2 regions of the Spelaeicoccus albus genome follow, and region 2 is predicted to be linked to the other one. Evidence: riboswitches for the same ligand, from Rfam matches in the RefSeq annotation. Region 2 holds a riboswitch; the other holds the start of a gene.
The links. Region 2 has a riboswitch for FMN ahead of BJY26_RS08140 (ABC transporter permease). Riboswitches for the same ligand answer to the same signal wherever they lie in the genome.

Region 1 (9,301 bases), 1.0 Mb from region 2:
CGAGCCGTCGTCGTTCGTCAGCTCGCCGATGACGCCGGCCGGTACGAGGCCGGCCAGCCGGGTGAGATCGACTGCCGCTTCCGTGTGGCCGCGCCGCTCGAACACGCCGTGCTGAGCGGCGCGAAGGGGGAAGACGTGGCCCGGCCGGGTAAGGTCGTGCGGATCGGTGTCGTCGGAGGCCAGCAGGTTGGCGGTGCGAGCGCGATCGGCTGCCGAGATCCCGGTGGTGATCCCGGCTCGGGCATCGACCGATACCGAATAGGCGGTGCCCTTCGGGTCTTCGTTGGCAGCGGTCATGGGCGGCAGCGCCAGGGCATCGAGCCGGCCGCCGGGCAACGGCGCGCAAAGGACGCCGGACGTGTACCGGATGAGGAATGCCACGGTCTCCGGAGTGGCCAGCTGCGCCGAGAGAATGAGATCGCCCTCGTTCTCGCGCCCGGCGTCGTCGACTACGGCGACGGGCTTCCCCGCGGCCAGGCTCGCCAAGGCGTCGTCCACGGTGTCCAACCGGACGTCGTCGGCCGTCATGACCGTGCTCCCAGCGACTCGATGTATTTGGCGAGGATATCCACTTCGAGATTGCAGATGTCGCCGGCGTCGCGGGCGCCCAGTGTCGTCTCGCTCAACGTTGTGGGAATCAGGCCGACGTCGAACCCGTCGGCAGTGACATGCGCGACCGTCAATGACACGCCGTCCACCGTTACGGAGCCCTTCTCGGCAATATACCGCCGGAGTTCGGCAGGAACGTCGAACGTGACGGTATCCCAGTTCTCGGCGCTCTGCCGGGAACGCAACATCGCGACGCCGTCCACGTGCCCCTGCACGATATGCCCGCCCAGCCGTTGGCCGACGGCGACGGCGCGCTCGAGGTTCACGCCGGAGCCCTCGGCCAGGCTGCCGAGGCTCGACCGGTCGAGCGATTCCTTCATCACGTCGACGCTGAACGAGGTCGGCGTGAAGTCGGTGACCGTGAGACAGACGCCGTTGACCGCAATGGAGTCGCCGTGTTTTGTGTCGTCGGTGACGGCGGCGCATTCGATGGTCATCCGGGCGCTGTCGCCGGCCTGCGAGTCGATCCGTCGGACGCGTCCGACTTCTTCTACTATTCCGGTGAACACTTAAGCAATGCCTTCCTGTGAAACGGTGCGTGGTAGGTAAGTCAGGCGGACGTCGTCGCCGATGGGCGCTACATCGTGCAAGCGCCAGCGGGACGCGTCCCGCAGTGTGCCGACGCCGATGTCGCCGATGAGGGGCCGGCCTGTCCCCAAGAGCGTCGGGGCCACGTAGACGACGATCCTGTCGATCAGGCCGCGTGCCAGAAACTCGCCGGCAACGGTGGGGCCGCCTTCGAGAAGGGCTCCGCGGTGGCCGCGTGCGTACAAGTCGGCGCATAGTCGATCGAGATCGACGCGGCCGGCCGGATCGGCGCCGAACTCGTCGGTCGTGCCGATCAAGGTCGGTGCCCGGCCATTGCGGACATTTGCTTCCGGCGGGGTGCGGCCCGAGGAATCAATGACGACGCGCAGGGGCTGGTCGGGCAGTTCGCGGCCGTCCGGGCCGCGCCGGGTGAGCCGCGGATCGTCGTGCAGCACGGTGCCGATACCCGCGATGACGGCGTCCGCGCGACGCCGCAAGGTTTGGGCGTCCTGACGTGACGCCTCGCTCGAGATCCATTGCGAGGTGCCGTCGGCTGCCGCAATCCGCCCGTCGAGGGTGGCAGCGGCTTTGTAGGTGACGTGAATCCGCTTGGTCTCTTCGGCGATCAGCCATTCGTGATTGGCCTCGCGCGCTTCGGTCTCGCGGACGCCGCGCCGGACGGCGACGCCATGGGCCTCGAGCTGGTCGCCGCCGCCGGAATGGATCGGATCGGCAACGGCGAAGGCCACGGAGTCAATGCCGGCATCCAGCAGTGCCTGCGTGCACGGGGGAGTGCGGCCTTGGTGGCGGCACGGTTCGAGAGTGACGACTGCCGTGCCGCCGCGTGCGCGGTCTCCGGCGTTGCGCAGTGCGACGACTTCGGCGTGATCGCTGCCGGCGCGCGCGTGATATCCGCTGCCGACGACGTTCCCGTCGGCGTCCAGGATCACGGCGCCGACGCGCGGGTTCGGCGCGGTCAGCCCGGCTCCGCGGCGAGATTCGTCGACAGCCTGCATCATTGCCGCGTCGATAGCGGTCCGGCCGGCCGGCGTCATGCGCTTCCCCTTACCGCCCGGGGTGCGCGAGCATTCGCGGTCGTCGACGGACGACGGCGCGGTGCCGTGTGCTTCCTCCCATCCGGACTTTCACCGTCGGTTTCGGAATTTCACCGAATCAACCGTCCCGTATCGGGAGCGGGTCGCGGACTATCACCGCCGGCTCGGATTTTCACCGACCCCGGAGCACTCTGCTTTCCACGATACCCCGAATCGTCGAAGGGTGAATAGATGCCCGGTTACCGGCCGCCGGTAACCGGGCATCTATTCACCCGTCGACGTGGTGGCAGGGCGGTGTCGACGGATCGCCAGGCTCGCCAGTCCGATCAGCAGCCAGACGCCGGCAATGATGAGGGCCAAATGGCTGGCCAGAGCGAGTACCGCCACGATGATGGCGATGCCGATGAGGGGGATGACGAGATGGCGGACGGGCCGCGTCGTGCGTTTGCCGACGATGTAGTACCCGATCACTGACACATGGAGGAAGACGAATGCCGTGAGTGCGCCGACCGTGACCATTGACGACAACAGGTCGAGGCCGTCGGGGCGGACCGCGGCGGCGACGGCGATGACGATCGTGGCGGCCGCCGAAACGACTATGGCAACCCGCGGCGTGTGGCTGCGCGGGCTGATTTTGGCAAGGGCGCCCGGAAGCTGACCGTCCCGGGCCATTCCGTACATCAGCCTGCTGACGGCCGCTTGGGCGACAAGCGCCGAGAAGACGGGGCCGACAGCCTTGGTGATGGTGACTGTCGTGCCGAACCAGCCGCCGATCGAGGACGAAAGCATGCTGTAGAACGCCGTTCCCTGGTCGGCCGGATGCGCGGTCAATTCCTGCGGCGTGGTGTGGATCAACAAACTGCCCAGATAGGTCTGAGCCACGAAGAGCAGTCCGGCCAGACCAAGACAAAACAGAAGTGCCTGCCCGACTTGCTTCGTCGACCCGGTGGTCTCTTCGGCGAAGCTGGCGATCGCATCGAACCCGAGAAATGCCAGCACTGCGACCGAGACGGCCCCGATGATTCCCGCCGGCTCGAACCCGTGGAAGCCGATCAAGGGGGACAGCCATGGGCGCGCCGGACCCTGTGCGGCGATGACGATGACTGCCGCGACGGTGAACGCCGCCAGCACAACTATCTCGATGCCCACCATCACCAGCCCGACGGTGGCGGCGAGTTTCACGCCGCCCAGATTGAGGCCGGTAATGATGATGATGCCAATCACCGTGAACAGCCAGACCGGAACACTCGGGATCAGTGCGTGGCTGGCGATTCCGGTGAACAGCGCGGCCATGCTGGGGATGAACAGGTAGTCGAGACCGATCATCCACCCGGCGATGAAACCGGGAGCGCGCCCGAGACCGGCAGTGGCGTAGGCGAACACCGACCCGGCCAGCGGTACGGCCCCCGACATTCGTGCATACGACCAGGCGGTGAACGCCATGGCAACTGTCGCAATGATGAAAACCAGTCCGACGGCGCCGTGGCTGCGGGCGTCGAGCACCCCGAAAGTGCCCATCGGTGCGGTCGGGCCGATGAACAACAGGCCGTAGACGACGAGGTCGCGGAGCGACAGGCTCCGCTTCAGTCGCGGCGCACCGGCGGGACCCGAGGCGGAATCGTCCTTGGCAGTGCGCACGCGCGCAGTTTACCTGCTGATCAGGCCCGCGCTGTCATGGGCGACGATGCTGCGTTCGCGATCATTCATCCTGCCGACGACCGGCCATCCGGCCAATTTGCTTCGGCGGATATCGATGATCTTGCGGCCGGCGATTTCAACGGTGATGAGGGATTTGGACTTCGAGTGAGCCATTTTTACTCCTTATTACTCTTTGGGTGGTCTGCGGTGTTTTGGGACGGACGATGGACAAGGCGGGAGAATCCGAAGAACCGGACGAACTCCGCGTCGCCGGGCTTATCCGCCCGCGGCGAGAGACGATCGTCATATTCGGCCAACAGGTTTTCGACGTCGCGATTGAACTTGGCGCTCTCATCCGGAGTCAGCCACGCGACCCGGGATGCGAAGAGGAGCGATTCGCGCCACTGCCGCGGTATCAGCCGGCGTTCCGTCACCCACTGACTCAGCCTGGTCGATTCGTGGATGGCGGTGGCCTCGTCGAAAGCGTCGCCGGCGGCGCTTCCGGACTCGTCGTCCGTGGGATCGACCCAGACGGCGCGTTCAACTCGGCGCCACGGGCGTTCTTTGCCTTCGCGCCCAGCAGCTTCGACAAATCCGTGTTTGGCCAGGGTGCGCAAATGGAATGAGCAGTTTTGCGGGCTTTCGCCGACCAGCGGGGCGCACTCGGTGGCGGTCGCCGTGTCCCGCGCCGCGAGGACCTCGAGCAGGGCCAGACGTACCGGATGGCTGAGTGCCCGGATGTCCTTCGGATCGCGCGCGTGGCGCTGCTTTCCGGAGCCTGGGTCGTCTGTCATGCTTCAATGATAAAACGCGAAAGAACTCTTTCGAAACAATTCTTTCATGAGTTCGGTCACAGGACGGCAATTCGGCGAGATCCGTTTTTCGATTCGACTGTCATCGAGCCGCGCTGTCCGACCCGGCAAGGCCGCGTAGATGCCAACGGCTCGAACCTCGACCGACAGCGAAGGTGGGCAAGGGTCCGAGCCTGGTGAGTGTGGTGGGCCCAGAGGGACTCGAACCCCCGACATCCACGGTGTAAACGTGGCGCTCTAACCAACTGAGCTATAGGCCCGCATCTGTGCGGTGTCGACCGAGTGGCTCTCATGCGCAGGCGACGATTGATTGTTCCATATTATCCGGCGTCGCGGCTACTCGAACTTCGCCGTTGACCGGCTTTCGGCGACGATCTAGCCTGAAAGCAACGAGTCGAAGCGGCCCGCGTGACGCGTGTGGGAGTGGCTATGGCACAGGGTGGGACGTGACCATGGACTTCGGCTTCAGCTCAGACCAAGAGACCTTCCGAGCAAGTGTCCGCGAGTTCGCCCGGAGCACACTGGCCCCGCATGACGCCGAGGACGACGTGAACGGCGCCATGCGCCCGGAGATGCCCCGCCAAATGGCGAACATCGGCTTGACCGGCCTTCGTATTCCGGACAAGTACGGCGGGCAGGGCGCCGGCGCCCTCGAGGTCGGCATTGCTGCCGAAGAGGTCGCCCGCGCCGATCTGAACGCCTGTTACCTGATCGTCAATTCCACTCTCGTCAGTGAGATCATGCTCGGCGCGGCCGACGCTGACCAATGCCGTCGGTGGCTGCCCTCGATCGCCGACGGCAGTACCATTCCGGCGCTCGTGCTCACCGAGCCCGAACACGGATCGGATGCGGCGAGCCTGACCGTGAAAGCCGAGCCGGACGCCGGCGGATGGCGACTCACCGGCGAGAAGACGTCCATCACCATGGGCATGTACGCCGACGTCGGCGTCGTCCTTGCGCGAACCGGGAATGCCGGGCCATCCGGCGTCAGCGCGTTCATCGTCGACTTGGACGACGGGCACATCACCCGCTCGGTGTTCGACGATCTCGGCAACAGACCGATCGGCAGGGCCTCCATCTACTTTGACGGAATGCCAGTGCCCCGCGACGGCTTGCTCGGCGCCGAAGGCAGCGGATTCACCTCGGCCATGCGCGGCTTCGACTACTCCCGCGCGGTCATGGCCCTGGCGTGCCTCGGGACCGCGGCGGCCGCGCTGGACGACGCAATCGGTTACGCCCGGATTCGCACTGCCTTCGGCGCGCCGATCGGCACGAACGAAGGCGTCGCGTTCCCGCTCGTTGAATGCGCCACGCGCCTGCGCGCGGCACGACTGCTCTGCTATGAAGCGCTGTGGCGCAAGGATCAGGGCATGCCGCACACCGTTGAAGCGAACATGGTCAAGTGGCTTGCCCCGAAGCTCGCCGTCGAGATCGTCCATCAGTCGCTTTTGACGTTCGGGCATACCGGATATTCGTCGGACAATCCGCAAGGTCGCAGGCTGCGCGACGTGATTGGCCTCGAGATCGGCGACGGCACCGCACAGATCACCAAGCTCGTAGTGGCACGCAATCTCCTCGGACGCGCAGCCGCACCGTGACGGACGTCGCCGTGCGGACCGCAATTGCAGAAAGGTCGGAACAATGTCGAGGCAGCTGGCAATAGTGACCGGCGCGGGTTCGGGCATCGGCCGCGCCATTGCGTGGAAATTCGCCGATGCGGGCTACCAGGTGGTCGGTGCAGATCTCAACGACGATGCGGCGGCCGAATCCGCCGCCAAGTACCCCGACATGATGACCGCCGAGCACGTGGACGTCGCGGACGCCGAATCCGTCACCTCGCTCTGCCGTGCCGTGACCGCTATCGGGACGCCGGCGACAATCGTTAACGCGGCAGGCTGGGACAGAACCGACAAATTCATCAACGAGGACGCCGAATTCGCCCGGAAAGTGGTCGAGATTAACTACCTCGGTCCCGTGGCCATGTGCCGGGAATTCGCCCGAGTCATGATCGATGCCGGACGCGGCGGACGCATCGTCAACATTGCCAGCGACGCCGGCCGCGTCGGAAGCGCGGGGGAGACCATCTACGCCGGCGCCAAGGGCGGCGTCATTGCATTCACCAAGTCCTTGGCGCGCGAACTGGCTCGAGACGGTATCAACGTCAACTGCGTGTGCCCCGGCCCGACCGACACGCCCTTGTTCGCCGCGCAGCCGGAGCATTTGCGCCAAGCGCTCATCAAATCGATACCGTTCCGACGAGTGGCCGAACCGTCGGAAATCGCGGACGCCGTATATTTCTTCGCGTCGCCGGCATCCCGCTACGTGACGGGGCAGATCCTCAGCGTCGATGGCGGGCTGACCATGGCGGGGTGAGAATCCGACGAAATCCGATGAAATCCGATGAATTCCGAGGACGCGAACCGACGGACGAGGAGACGAGGGGACGACAACCATGCACGACTCCGACTACGAGTACGTGACCTTTGCGCGCCGGGCCAACGGCGTGCTGGTGATGACGCTTGACCGCCCGGACAAATACAACGCCGCCAACGAACAGATGCACGGCGAGTTGGCCAGGGTCTGGAAGGATGTTTCGGCCGACGACGAGGTGCGCGTCGTCGTCGTGACGGGCGCCGGCCGTGCCTTTTCGGCCGGCGGCGACCTGGAAATGGTGCAGCGGATGGCCGGCGATCACGACCGCGTCTCGCACATGCTCATTGAAATGAGCGATCTCGTCGAGAACTTGCTGGATTGCTCGAAGCCCGTCGTGTCGGCCATCAACGGCGTCGCGGTCGGCGCCGGGCTGGTCATTGCGCTGCTGGCCGATATTTCGATATGCGCGGCCGATGCCAAACTCGGCGACGGGCACATCAAACTCGGCGTCGCGGCCGGCGATCACGCGGCCTTGATGTGGCCGCTGCTCATCGGACTGGCCAAGGCCCGGTACTACCTGCTGACGGGCGAGATGTTGACCGGAGCCGAGGCCGAGCGGCTCGGCATGGTGTCGAAAAGCGTCGAGCCCGGCGACGTCATGCCCGAGGCCTTGCGCATTGCGGACGGTTTGGCCGCCGGACCCCAGCAAGCCATCCGACTGACTCGGCGGGCTTTGAACAACTGGGCCGCCGGATCGCGGGCGATTTTCGATCAGTCCGCGGCTTACGAGATGCTCACCTTCATGGGGCCGGACGTCGTCGAGGGCGCCGCCGCATTGCGCGAAAAGCGCGCTCCCGCTTTCCCGTCCGCCGCCCGCCGGGGCGATTGAGCCGCCGCGCGCTGCCCCCGTCGAGCCACGAAATTTGCTTATTTGTGCATATGTCAGAACAAACTATTGACAGGGTCACGGCGATCCGGCAAAGTTATCCATGTCACGCCGGTGACGAATGCCGGCGAACGGCAAGTTCGACCGGCAAGATCACTAGGGCAAGTGTGATAGGGAAAGCGGGGACGGATGGCGCACGACGTGCTGACGATGGGCCGAATCAGTGTTGATATTTATCCGCACGATATCGGCGTCGATCTCGAAGACGTGACGACGTTCGGCAAATATCTGGGCGGATCCGCATCCAACGTCGCAGTGGCGGCGGCAAAGCACGGGCTGAAGTCCGGGGTGATCACCCGCACCGGGAACGACCCGTTCGGAACCTATCTGCACCGTGAACTTCGCCGTTACGGCGTCGACGACTCCCAGGTCAGCGCCGTCGACGAGTGGCCGACACCCGTGACCTTCTGCGCCATCAAACCACCGGAGGACTTTCCGCTGTACTTCTACCGGACGCCGACCGCCCCGGATCTGCAAATCAAACGGGCCGAACTCGACACGGACGCCGTCCGGAGCGCCGGGATCTTCTGGATGACGGTAACCGGGCTTTGCCAAGAGCCCAGCCGCGACGCGCACGCCGCCGCCCTCGAAGCGCGGCCGCGAGAGGGCCTGCGCCCCGGCCAGTTCACGGTACTCGATCTCGACTATCGTCCCATGTTCTGGCCCGGCCCGGACGAAGCCCGCACCGAGATCGCCCGCGTGCTTCCGGACGTCACCGTCGCGATCGGCAACCGCGAAGAATGCGGCGTGGCGGTCGGCGAAGGCACCCCCGACGAGCTCGCCGACCGGCTGCTGGAATCCGGCGTCGACATCGCAGTCGTCAAACTCGGGTCGGACGGCGTCATGGCGGCTTCACGGTCCGACCGGGTCATTTCCGCGCCCATCCCCGTCGACCCGGTCAACGGCCTGGGCGCCGGGGACGCCTTTGGCGGCGCGTTCTGCCGGGCATTGACCAGCGGCTGGGAACTTCGGGCGTGCCTGGACTTCGCCAACGCCGCCGGCGCAATCGTGGCCGGCGAGCTGTCTTGCTCGGAGGCCATGCCTGATACGGACGCCGTGCTTGCCCTTTTGGCAGCTCGCGGACGGGCGGTGCCGGCGTGAACGGCCACGACGCGGGCAGCGGCGACACCCGCTACGAGCACCTGACCCGGATCCGGGTGGAAGATCCGGGCGCCATCGCCCGGGCGGCCACGTCCAGGCGGCGGCACCCGGGACTGCGGTACGGCCCGCAAACGTTCATCATTGCAGCCGATCATCCCGCTCGCGGCGCGCTGTCGGTCGGCGACGACGCGGCCGCGATGGCCGACCGGCGAGACCTGCTCGACCGGTTACGGACCGCC
Region 2 (9,301 bases):
AACCCGGTGCCGCATGCGCATGTGACGACGTCGACGACGCATAAGACGCTTGGCGGGCCGCGCGGCGGGTTCATCCTGACGAACGAGGCGGATCTGGCCAAGAAGATCAACTCGGCGGTGTTCCCGGGCCAGCAGGGCGGGCCCCTCGAACATGTGATCGCTGCGAAGGCCACGGCGTTCAAGATCGCTTCCGAGCCCGGTTTCGCCGACCGGCAACGCCGGTGTCTGGACGGCGCCGGCATCCTTGCCGAGCGTTTGACGGCCGATGATGTGACGGACGCCGGCATCACCGTGCTGACGGGCGGCACCGACGTGCACCTCGTGCTGGTGGACTTGCGCGACTCCGAACTGGACGGGCAACAGGCCGAGGATCGGCTTGCCCGGATCGGCATCACCGTCAACCGCAACGCCGTCCCGTTCGACCCGCGCCCGCCCATGGTCACGTCGGGCCTGCGGATTGGCACGCCGGCACTGGCCACCCGCGGATTCGACACCGACGCGTTCAAAGAAGTCGCCGACATCATTGCGCAGTGCTTGCTGGGCGACGACATCGAAGCGCTGTCCGGTCGCGTGGCGAAGCTGGCCGCCGACCACCCGCTGTATTCCACTATCGAACCATTGAGCGAGGCCCAATAACCATGGCAGTAGGCGTCTTCGACCTGTTCTCCATCGGGATCGGACCGTCGAGTTCACACACGGTCGGTCCCATGCGCGCGGCCGCGACATTTGCCGATGAGGTCACGAGCCTCGGCGTCGTCGGCGACGCGGCATCGATCCGCATCGACCTGTACGGCTCATTGGCGGCGACCGGTCGCGGCCACGGTACGTTGACCGCGGTGTTGCTGGGCCTGGAGGGGCGGCACCCGGAGACGATCCTCCCGGACCAGGTCGAGTCGCGGCTGGCTGCAATCCGCGACACCGGAAAGATCGAATTCGCCGGTTCCCGCACGATCGCAGCCGGCGAAGACGCCATTGAGCTGCACCCGCGCACTGTGCTCGAACGGCACACCAACGGGGTCACCTTCACCGTGGCGGACGCCGCGGGTACCGAGCTGCATGCGGCAACCTACTTCTCGGTCGGCGGCGGCTTCGTCGAACGCGACGGCGAATTCACTTCCGCGCCGGGGCCGCAGGAAAGCGTCGGCGTCGGGTCGCTGCCCGAACCTCCGTACCCGTTCCGCACGGCGTCCGAACTGCTCGGCCACTGCGCCGACACGGGCCTGCCGATCTCGCAGATCATGTTGGCGAACGAGTTGGCCGCCCGGTCCGAGGACGACGTCCGGGCGGGTTTGATCGAGATCTGGCACGTGATGGAGGAATGCATGAACATCTCCGTCACGCGCACCGGCGATCTGCCCGGCGGCCTGACGGTGCGGCGGCGGGCCAAGGGCTGGTACGACAAGCTGAAAGCCGAAGACCCCGACCGCGATCCGAGCCTTTACCTGGACTGGGTCAACCTTGCCGCGCTGGCCGTCAACGAAGAGAACGCCTCGGGCGGCAGGGTCGTCACGGCCCCGACGAACGGCGCGGCAGGTATCGTGCCGGCAGTGCTGTTCTACGCCACCCGGTACGTGCGCGGCCTGCGCGGCAGCGATATGGACACCCGGATGGACGGCGTCGTCCGGTTTCTGCTGACGGCGGGTGCCATCGGCGTGCTCTACCGCGAGCAGGCGTCCATTTCGGGAGCCGAAGTCGGCTGCCAGGGCGAGGTCGGATCGGCGTCCAGCATGGCCGCCGCCGGACTTGCCGAACTGCTGGGCGGCAACCCGGCGCAAGTCGAGAACGCGGCCGAGATCGCCATGGAGCACAACCTCGGACTGACGTGCGACCCCATTGGGGGACTCGTGCAGATCCCGTGCATCGAACGCAATGCGATAGGCGCCGGCAAGGCGATCAACGCGGCGACAATGGCGCTGCGGGGCGACGGCGTGCACCGCGTGTCGCTTGATCAGGTGATCGAGACGATGCGGCAGACCGGCGCCGATATGTCGTCGAAATACAAGGAAACCGCGATGGGCGGCCTCGCCGTCAACGTGGTGGAGTGTTAGCCGACCTCAAGAACTCGGCCGCGGCAAGCCCGAGGAAGTAGGGATCCGTGACGGCCGTGAGTTCGCGCGCCGAATGCATGGACAATAGCGGCACCCCGACATCGATGGTGCGGATGCCGATGCGGGTGGCCGTCAACGGTCCGATGGTCGACCCGCACGGAACCTGGTTGTTCGACACGAACTCTTGAGTCGGAACGCCGGCTGCCGCACACACCCGCTGCCAGATGGCGGCGCCGGGCCCATCGGTGGCGTAACGCTGATTGGCGTTGATCTTCAGCAGGGGGCCGCCGCCGGCTATCGGCAGGTTTGCCGGATCATGATGCCCCGGGTAGTTCGGGTGCACCGAATGCCCGGCGTCTGCCGATACGCAGACCGACGACGCCAGCGCTTGCCGGTACTGCGCGTCGGTGGCGCCGAGCCCGCCGGAGATGCGGCTCAGGACGTCGTCGAGGAACGGCCCGCACGCGCCCGACCGGGACGAGCTTCCGACTTCCTCGTGATCGAATGCGGCGAGCACGGCGATCCGGTCGGCGCTCTCGACGTCCAGCGCTTCCAGGGCCCGCACGCCGGCATGCACCGATGAAAGATTGTCCAACCGGCTGGAGGCCAGGAATTCGTTCTCGCCGCCGAACAGCCTGGGAGCCTGCGTATCCGCGAGAACCACGTCGTAGCCGGCCACATCGCTCGGGTCGACGTCGGCGTGCTCGGCAAGCACCCCGACCAGGTCGGCCTCGGACGGATCGCCGAGCCCCCACACCGGGTTCATATGCTGTTGTTTGTCGAGTTTCAGACCATCGTTCGCGCCGCGATCCAAATGGATCGCCAGCTGCGGGAAACGCAGCAGCGGCCCGGTGCGGGTCAAATGCCGTACGCCGGCGCGCGTGACGATGCTGCCGGCCAACGCCAGCTCGCGATCCAGCCATGAATTGAGCAGCGGGCCGCCGTAGACCTCGACGCCTGCTTGCAGCCACCCGTATTTGCCGGTGGTCGGTCGCGGTTTGAGCTTGAACGTGGGGGAATCGGTGTGCGAGCCCAGCACGCGGAACCCGGTCCGCGCGCTCGCGGCGTCCGGCACTGCCCAGGCGATGATCGCGCCGTCCCGCACACAATAAAAGCGCCCGGATCGCGGCCACTCGTCCGTCTCGGACACCCGTACGAACCCGGCAGCCGAAAGCCGCCGGGCCGCTTCGGCCGCGGCATGGAACGACGAAGGCGACGATGAAACGAAGTCGCCCAAGTCGATGGCGTGGGCGTGAGCAGGGGAGTCGTTGGGGCTGAAAGTCGGCATGGCATCGGTATTGGGCGCATCGGTATTAGGCATACGACCATTCTGCCCGGGGCACCTCGGACCGCGACAGAGGGAAGGCGCGGACAACCCGGAAAACGCGTAATCTTGACACCGTGGAAGCGCAGAACCACGCTGCCGCACCGTTGCGGTCCGATACTGCCCGGCAGAGCACTGCCCGCCAGGTCGTCGTGGCGTGCCTGATCGTCGCGGCAGCGGTCGGTGCCATCACGTTCGTCCGCGCTGCCACCACCGTTCGGGTGCGCCTGGACAATGTGCAGACCAGGCATGTCGTCAACTATCACTCGGGTGTGGGCACCTGCAGGCCGTCAACGGCGGACGGCGGCTGCCCGGGGGTGTTCGTGCGCTTGCTGCCGCAGATCGAGACGCCGGACGACGTGCCCGAAGACGTGGTTGCCGCAAAACTCGGCATCGAGCTGCCCGGACAGGTCGACGTCTCCGCGGTGTGCGGCTCGTCCGGGAACGGCATCACGGAGATCTTGTACCCCACCGGCACCAGATACACGTACCGGGTGCGTACGTCGCCGCCGTTCTTCCGTCAGGCCGTCACCAGCCGGGTCATGACGTCGTTCGTGCCCGATGGCCGGGTGGAATGCCTCCCTGCGGCCGGCTGACGCCCTGCCCGTCCTCCCGTCACTCGGCGCTGGGCGGGCACCATTCGCCGCCACTCGGCGCGGAGCGGTGGCACGGGTGGGGGTAGAATAGGGACGCAAATACGTGCTCCGGGGTCGGTGAGAATCCGAACCGGCGGTGATAGTCCGCGACCCGCCCCATGGCGGTTGACTCGGTGGAATTCCGGGACCGACGGTAATAGTCCGGATGGGAGGAAGCACGGCGAGTACGGCTCGTCCATTGACGCGCCGCCTCGCATTGGCTGCCGTCGCCCCGGAAATTGTGAAGGGGAAGGACGAGGTGGCCACCATTCGAGCCTCGGGCAAGACCACCCGGACGACCCGGGCAGCCAGGGTCCTGGCACCGGTCGTCCTGGGAATCGTCGTGCTTGCGGTCTGGCAAGCAGTGACCGGCAGCGGCGTCGTCTCGGCTTATTTCCTCCCGTCGCCGGTGGCCATCGCGGGGGAATTCGTCGGGCAAGTGGCGCACAGCTCGCTCTTGACGTTCACCGGCCGCACACTGGTCGAAAGCTTGGCCGGCAGCGCACTGGGAATAATCGTCGCCTTGCCGCTGGGATATCTCGTGGCGCGCAAGCCGTTGTTCTCCGCAGCCGTCGAACCGTATTTCGCCGCTTCCCAGGCGATCCCGGCGGTCGCGCTGGCGCCGTTGCTCGTGTTGTGGCTCGGATACGGCCTCTTCCCGATTGCGATCTTGTGTGCGCTGCTCGTCTTCTTCCCGATCTATGTCACGACCGTGCTCGGTCTGCAAACACTTGACCGGGAAGTGCTCGACGCCGCCCGTATGGACGGCGTGAGCGCCGCCTCGATGTTGTGGTACATCGAGTTCCCGCTGGCCATGCCCAGTGTGCTTGCCGGCGTCCGTAACGGCCTGACGTTGTCGGTCACGGGCGCGGTCGTCGGCGAATTCGTGATGGGCGGCGATGGGCTCGGCTTACTGCTCAACGCACAGCGGGACAGCGTCGACACGGTGGGCTTGTTCGCCACGCTCGTGATGCTCTCGGCGCTGGCGATAGCGATGTATCTGCTCGTGCGACTGTTCGAACGGCGTGTGCGGGCACTTGTGGGACTGACCGAGGAATAGGACGAGATGAACACGATATCCAGGCGCCTGATGCTGCTGGCCGCTGCGACAGGGCCGTTCACATTAGCCGCATGCTCGAATTCTCCGGCAGGACGGAAGGAGAACTCGCCGACCGGCGGCACAACGGGCGGGCACTCCTCCGTCACGGTCGGGCTGACCTACACGCCCAACATCCAATTCGCGCCGTTCTACGCAGCCAAATCTCTCGGCTACTATTCCGACGCGGGCCTCGACGTGACGCTACGCCACCATGGTGCCTCGGAAAGCGAATTCGGGGCATTGAGTTCGGGCGCCGAGGACTTCATCAACGCGGGCGGCGACGAAATCATGCAAGCCCGAGCCGCCGGCACCCCGGTGGTGGACATCGCCACTCTGTACGCCAAATATCCCGTCGCCCTGATCGTGCCGGCCGATTCGCCCATCAAGAAGGCCGCCGATATGAAAGGACGCACGATTGGCACGCCCGGCCCGTATGGGGAGACGTATTTTGCGCTGCTGGCGATGCTGCGTCAGGCCGGGTTGTCAAAAAAAGACGTCACCGTCAAATACATCGGATTCACGCAGCAAGCTGCGCTGGCCGGGCACAAGGTCGACGGCGTGATGGGATTTGTCAACAATGACGCCGTCCAATTCAAACTGGCCGGAATCCGGACGCGTTCGATAGGTCCGGACGGCTCGGGGCAGTTGCCACTGGTCGGACTCGGCATCGGCGCCATGGAAAAAACGTTGAAGCAGCGGCCGCGGCAAGCACGCCGGTTCGTCCTGGCGACGCTGAAGGGTGTCGACTTCATGACGCGTCATCCGACCAAAACCGTGGACTTGAGCGCCAAGTTCGTCCCGACCATGACGGACGAGAAGGCGAAGTCCGACGCGCTGGCCACACTGAGAGCGACGATCCCGCTAGTGCGCGGCACCACCGGGCACAACGATCCGTCGGAGTGGCGTGACATGGCCGCGTTCATGCACAAAGCCGGTCTCGTCAAGCATCCCGTGAAAGCGTCGGACGCGTATTCGAACGACTTCGTTTAAGCGAACGCGAGGGGAGTGCCGAGTCCGGCAGCGAGCATGCGGGCGACATCACGCAGACGCGCCGAACTCTGCCTGGGAAGACCGTCCAGATCGGCCAGCCGGTCTGCGCTGGCGAAGGCGTATACGGCGGCGGCCCACGCGGATGCGCACGCTGCAATGGCCTTGCGGTTCGCTTTGCCGCCCAGGCATGCGGTCAGGACGGCGGCGATATCGTGCTCCACGTTGGCTTGAACTTTGCGCAATCGGCTACGCACGTGCGGGTGGGTCTCGGCCTCGCGCCACAGAATGACGCGCAACACCCCGGAGTCGTGATCGCTGAGGTTGAGACGCGTGTACGTGGCAAGCAGGCTGGCGGCCGGATCTCCCGGGACCGCGAGTTCATTGGCGTCAAGGCGTTCTGCCGGAAGTCTCTCGGTGATGAGAGCCGTGAGGATCTCCGGCTTGCTGGGGAAATAGTAGAAAAGCAGGCCCTTGGGCACATCGGCTGATTTGGCGATGGCCGACGTCGACGTGGCGTCGAAGCCGCCTCGAGCAATCAAATCCTCGGCGGCGTCCAAAATCAATTCGCGAGCCTCGCCGTCGGCCTTTGCCGATCGGCGATGCGAATGTCTCATGTCGGCCTCCTAGCGGGGCGCCGAACGACGCCCCGCCTCCATGATGCGTCCGATCACCGTCAGGCCGAAACCGGACGGTGATGGCTTCCGTGCAATTTCATCGCGCTCGGTACCGCCCAAGCACCCACAATGATCGTAATCGCTCCGACGACCCATGCGGTGGTGGCGACGCCCGTCATCCCGGAGAATCCCATCACCCACGGCGAGATGAACATCAAGATGCCGAAGGCCACTTCGACCCATTCGGTAGTACGAACTCCCGGCTGCGACAGATTCGACAGCGCCGCGAGTATGGTCAGGACGCCCAGCACTATCAGTACGGTTGTCGCTGTTGTGTCAGTAGCCGTCCAGATCGGCGATAGCGCCGCATAGAGCCCGACGACTACGGCTACCCAGTCTTGCCAGCGTGCCCATTTCTTCATCTTTCCCAACCTCCTCGTGAAGGTTCCTTTTGCTGACAAGTCCCGGTTTACTCTTGATTGACCGCCCGGTCAATAGTTGAGATGAAAGTGCAATGAATTCCCGCGTCGTCGCCGGGCTCTTCTCGTTTCGCGCCCCGCCGCGTTCCTGTTCCCGTCCCGCTCCCGTCCCTGTTTCCGTCCCGCTTCCGTCCCACCACTCGGCGCGGGGGCAACAGGGAATGGGCTAGTGCGGCTCGGGGATTTGTGCCAGATACCGAGGATGAAGCTCTTCGTACCGGGTTTGCCACCCGGAGGGCTCCCGACCCGCGAGCACGACATCCAGGTGGTCGAGAAATGTGTGCCACCCGGCACCGTACTGCGACAAATCCGCCCGGCGCAGTCGCGTGTGGCTGAGCGTCACGAGCGTGCCGTCGTCCATGGCAGTCAGTGTCGCTTCGAGTCTCGTCGTGCCTTCGCCCGGGAATTCCCATGTGACTTCGAGTCGCGAGGGTTTTTCGCAGGCGACAACCCGCCCGGCCGCCTCGTCGCCGTCGCCGAAATCGAGCCGGTAGCGTCCGCCCGTCCGGAGGTCGCCGGTCACGGTACCGAGCCACCGGGCGAGCCGGTTCGACTCGGTCAGGGCCGACCAGACGTCCTCGGGCGGGGCTTCGTATGTGCGCTCGAATCGGACCGATCCGTGCTGCCCGCCGCTCGGGTCGTCATCCAGACCGGCGTCAAGGACGCCGAGTGCGTTCAGCTGATCGTCGTACACGCAGTAAGCGGCCGAATACGCGTCGAGGAACGACACTGCCGAACCGGTGTCGAGCATCTCGCCCAGCCTGTCGAAGAACACGTGCCAGCCGGCCGAGTAGCCGGCTGGAGCGTCGGCCATGGCGATTCCCCGGTTTTCCAGCGTGAGCCGTGTCTTGCCGGGGCCGGCATCTTCCAGCAGCGCTTCGAGTTCGGTCTCCTGGCCGCCGACGAACTGCCATGACGCGAGCAGGCGCGATTCCGGCTCGCAAATGAGAATCCGCCCGGTCGATGTGCCTACCTCGGTGCCGAGCTCGGCGCGATACGTACCGCCGACGCGAAGATCGCCGGAGAGGTCGCCGAGCCATCCGGCCAATCGGCGCGGGTCCGTCAACGCCGACCAGAGCTCGGCGGCCGAATAGTTGTAAATGCGTTCAATACGGACGTCGGCGCTCGTGGTCTTGCGGGTGACGACGCCGTAAAGGGTGTTGGTCATGATCGAATCTCCGGGAGAGCGGGAGTGGAACCCGGGGTGGATTCCGGGTTGTGATGGTCGCGCGCTGCCGAGTTTCTGCGGCCGCGGCGAAGCTCGGTGTCCAGGGCATCGAGACGTTGATTCCAAAACGCGCGGACGTCGCTCAGCCAATCGGCGATCTCGTCGAGCGGCTCGCGCTGCAGCGAATACTGCCGTTGCTGGCCGTTGACCGCGCTGGCGACAACTCCGCTTTCGCGCAAGATGCGAAGATGCCGGGACGTTGCCGGCTGGCTGATGCCGTATTCGTCGCCGACGGCGCGGGCCAGATCGCCGGCGGTTCGTTCACCGTCGGTCAGCAGTTCGACGATACGCCGGCGAACCGGGTCTCCAATGGCTTCGAGCGCGTCCATGACTCATTATTTACACATTGAGTTATATAAAACAAGAGTTATTTAAAGAATCTTTTGTTTACAGCGAGAGTTCCCGTTCGTGTTCGGCAAGGTTTCGGGGCGGGGGAAACATGCCGGTGCGGCCGGTCGGCGTGAAGCCGCACTTGTCGTAAAAGGCGTTTGCCCGTGCGTTGCCGTCGAGGACCCACAACGTGACCCGCCGGGCGCCCGCTCCACGGGCGAAGTCGACAGCCGCAGTCACAAGCTCGCGGGCGGCCGCGGATCCCCTTGCCTCGGCCGCCACCCACATGCTCGACAGGTCGTAGTCGAGTGGGTCCGCAGAGACGTTCCAGGACGGCGGGCCGATGCTGACCAGCCCCACGTCCGCGCCACCGCCGGACGTCGCCACGAAAGTTGCACGCCCCTCATTGGCCAGGCGCGACGTCCACTGCTCCGGCGAGAATGCTTCTTCTTCGGCGGCGGTGCGCCAAAACGGGTCCGGGTCGCTGGTGAGCGCGCGCAGCCGGATCGCCTTGTACCGGCCGACGTGTGCGACGGTGAGCCGTTCGATCATTT

Region 1: it holds a riboswitch for FMN, as region 2 does, so the genes downstream of both, ribD (bifunctional diaminohydroxyphosphoribosylaminopyrimidine deaminase/5-amino-6-(5-phosphoribosylamino)uracil reductase RibD) here and BJY26_RS08140 (ABC transporter permease) in region 2, are expected to answer to the same signal.

The regions. Positions count from the first base shown of each region.
Region 1 covers NZ_JACBZP010000001.1:2,786,776-2,796,076, forward strand. Annotated here, with positions in the region: gene ribB (3,4-dihydroxy-2-butanone-4-phosphate synthase) at 1-528, opposite strand, end outside; gene BJY26_RS12965 (riboflavin synthase) at 525-1,118, opposite strand; gene ribD (bifunctional diaminohydroxyphosphoribosylaminopyrimidine deaminase/5-amino-6-(5-phosphoribosylamino)uracil reductase RibD) at 1,119-2,192, opposite strand; FMN riboswitch at 2,259-2,384, opposite strand; gene BJY26_RS12975 (APC family permease) at 2,457-3,830, opposite strand; gene BJY26_RS12980 (hypothetical protein) at 3,840-4,004, opposite strand; gene BJY26_RS12985 (ArsR/SmtB family transcription factor) at 4,007-4,624, opposite strand; tRNA gene BJY26_RS12990 (tRNA-Val) at 4,826-4,902, opposite strand; gene BJY26_RS12995 (acyl-CoA dehydrogenase family protein) at 5,095-6,240, shown strand; gene BJY26_RS13000 (SDR family NAD(P)-dependent oxidoreductase) at 6,284-7,015, shown strand; gene BJY26_RS13005 (enoyl-CoA hydratase/isomerase family protein) at 7,095-7,904, shown strand; gene iolC (5-dehydro-2-deoxygluconokinase) at 8,091-9,062, shown strand; gene BJY26_RS13015 (Cgl0159 family (beta/alpha)8-fold protein) at 9,059-9,301, shown strand, end outside.
Region 2 covers NZ_JACBZP010000001.1:1,762,409-1,771,709, forward strand. Annotated here, with positions in the region: gene glyA (serine hydroxymethyltransferase) at 1-636, shown strand, start outside; gene BJY26_RS08125 (L-serine ammonia-lyase) at 639-2,048, shown strand; gene BJY26_RS08130 (M18 family aminopeptidase) at 2,029-3,369, opposite strand; gene BJY26_RS08135 (hypothetical protein) at 3,450-3,968, shown strand; FMN riboswitch at 4,069-4,190, shown strand; gene BJY26_RS08140 (ABC transporter permease) at 4,174-5,067, shown strand; gene BJY26_RS08145 (ABC transporter substrate-binding protein) at 5,074-6,096, shown strand; gene BJY26_RS08150 (TetR/AcrR family transcriptional regulator) at 6,093-6,710, opposite strand; gene BJY26_RS08155 (SPW repeat protein) at 6,770-7,132, opposite strand; gene BJY26_RS08160 (SRPBCC family protein) at 7,356-8,357, opposite strand; gene BJY26_RS08165 (ArsR/SmtB family transcription factor) at 8,354-8,746, opposite strand; gene BJY26_RS08170 (GNAT family N-acetyltransferase) at 8,805-9,299, opposite strand; gene BJY26_RS08175 (peroxidase-related enzyme) at 9,296-9,301, opposite strand, start outside.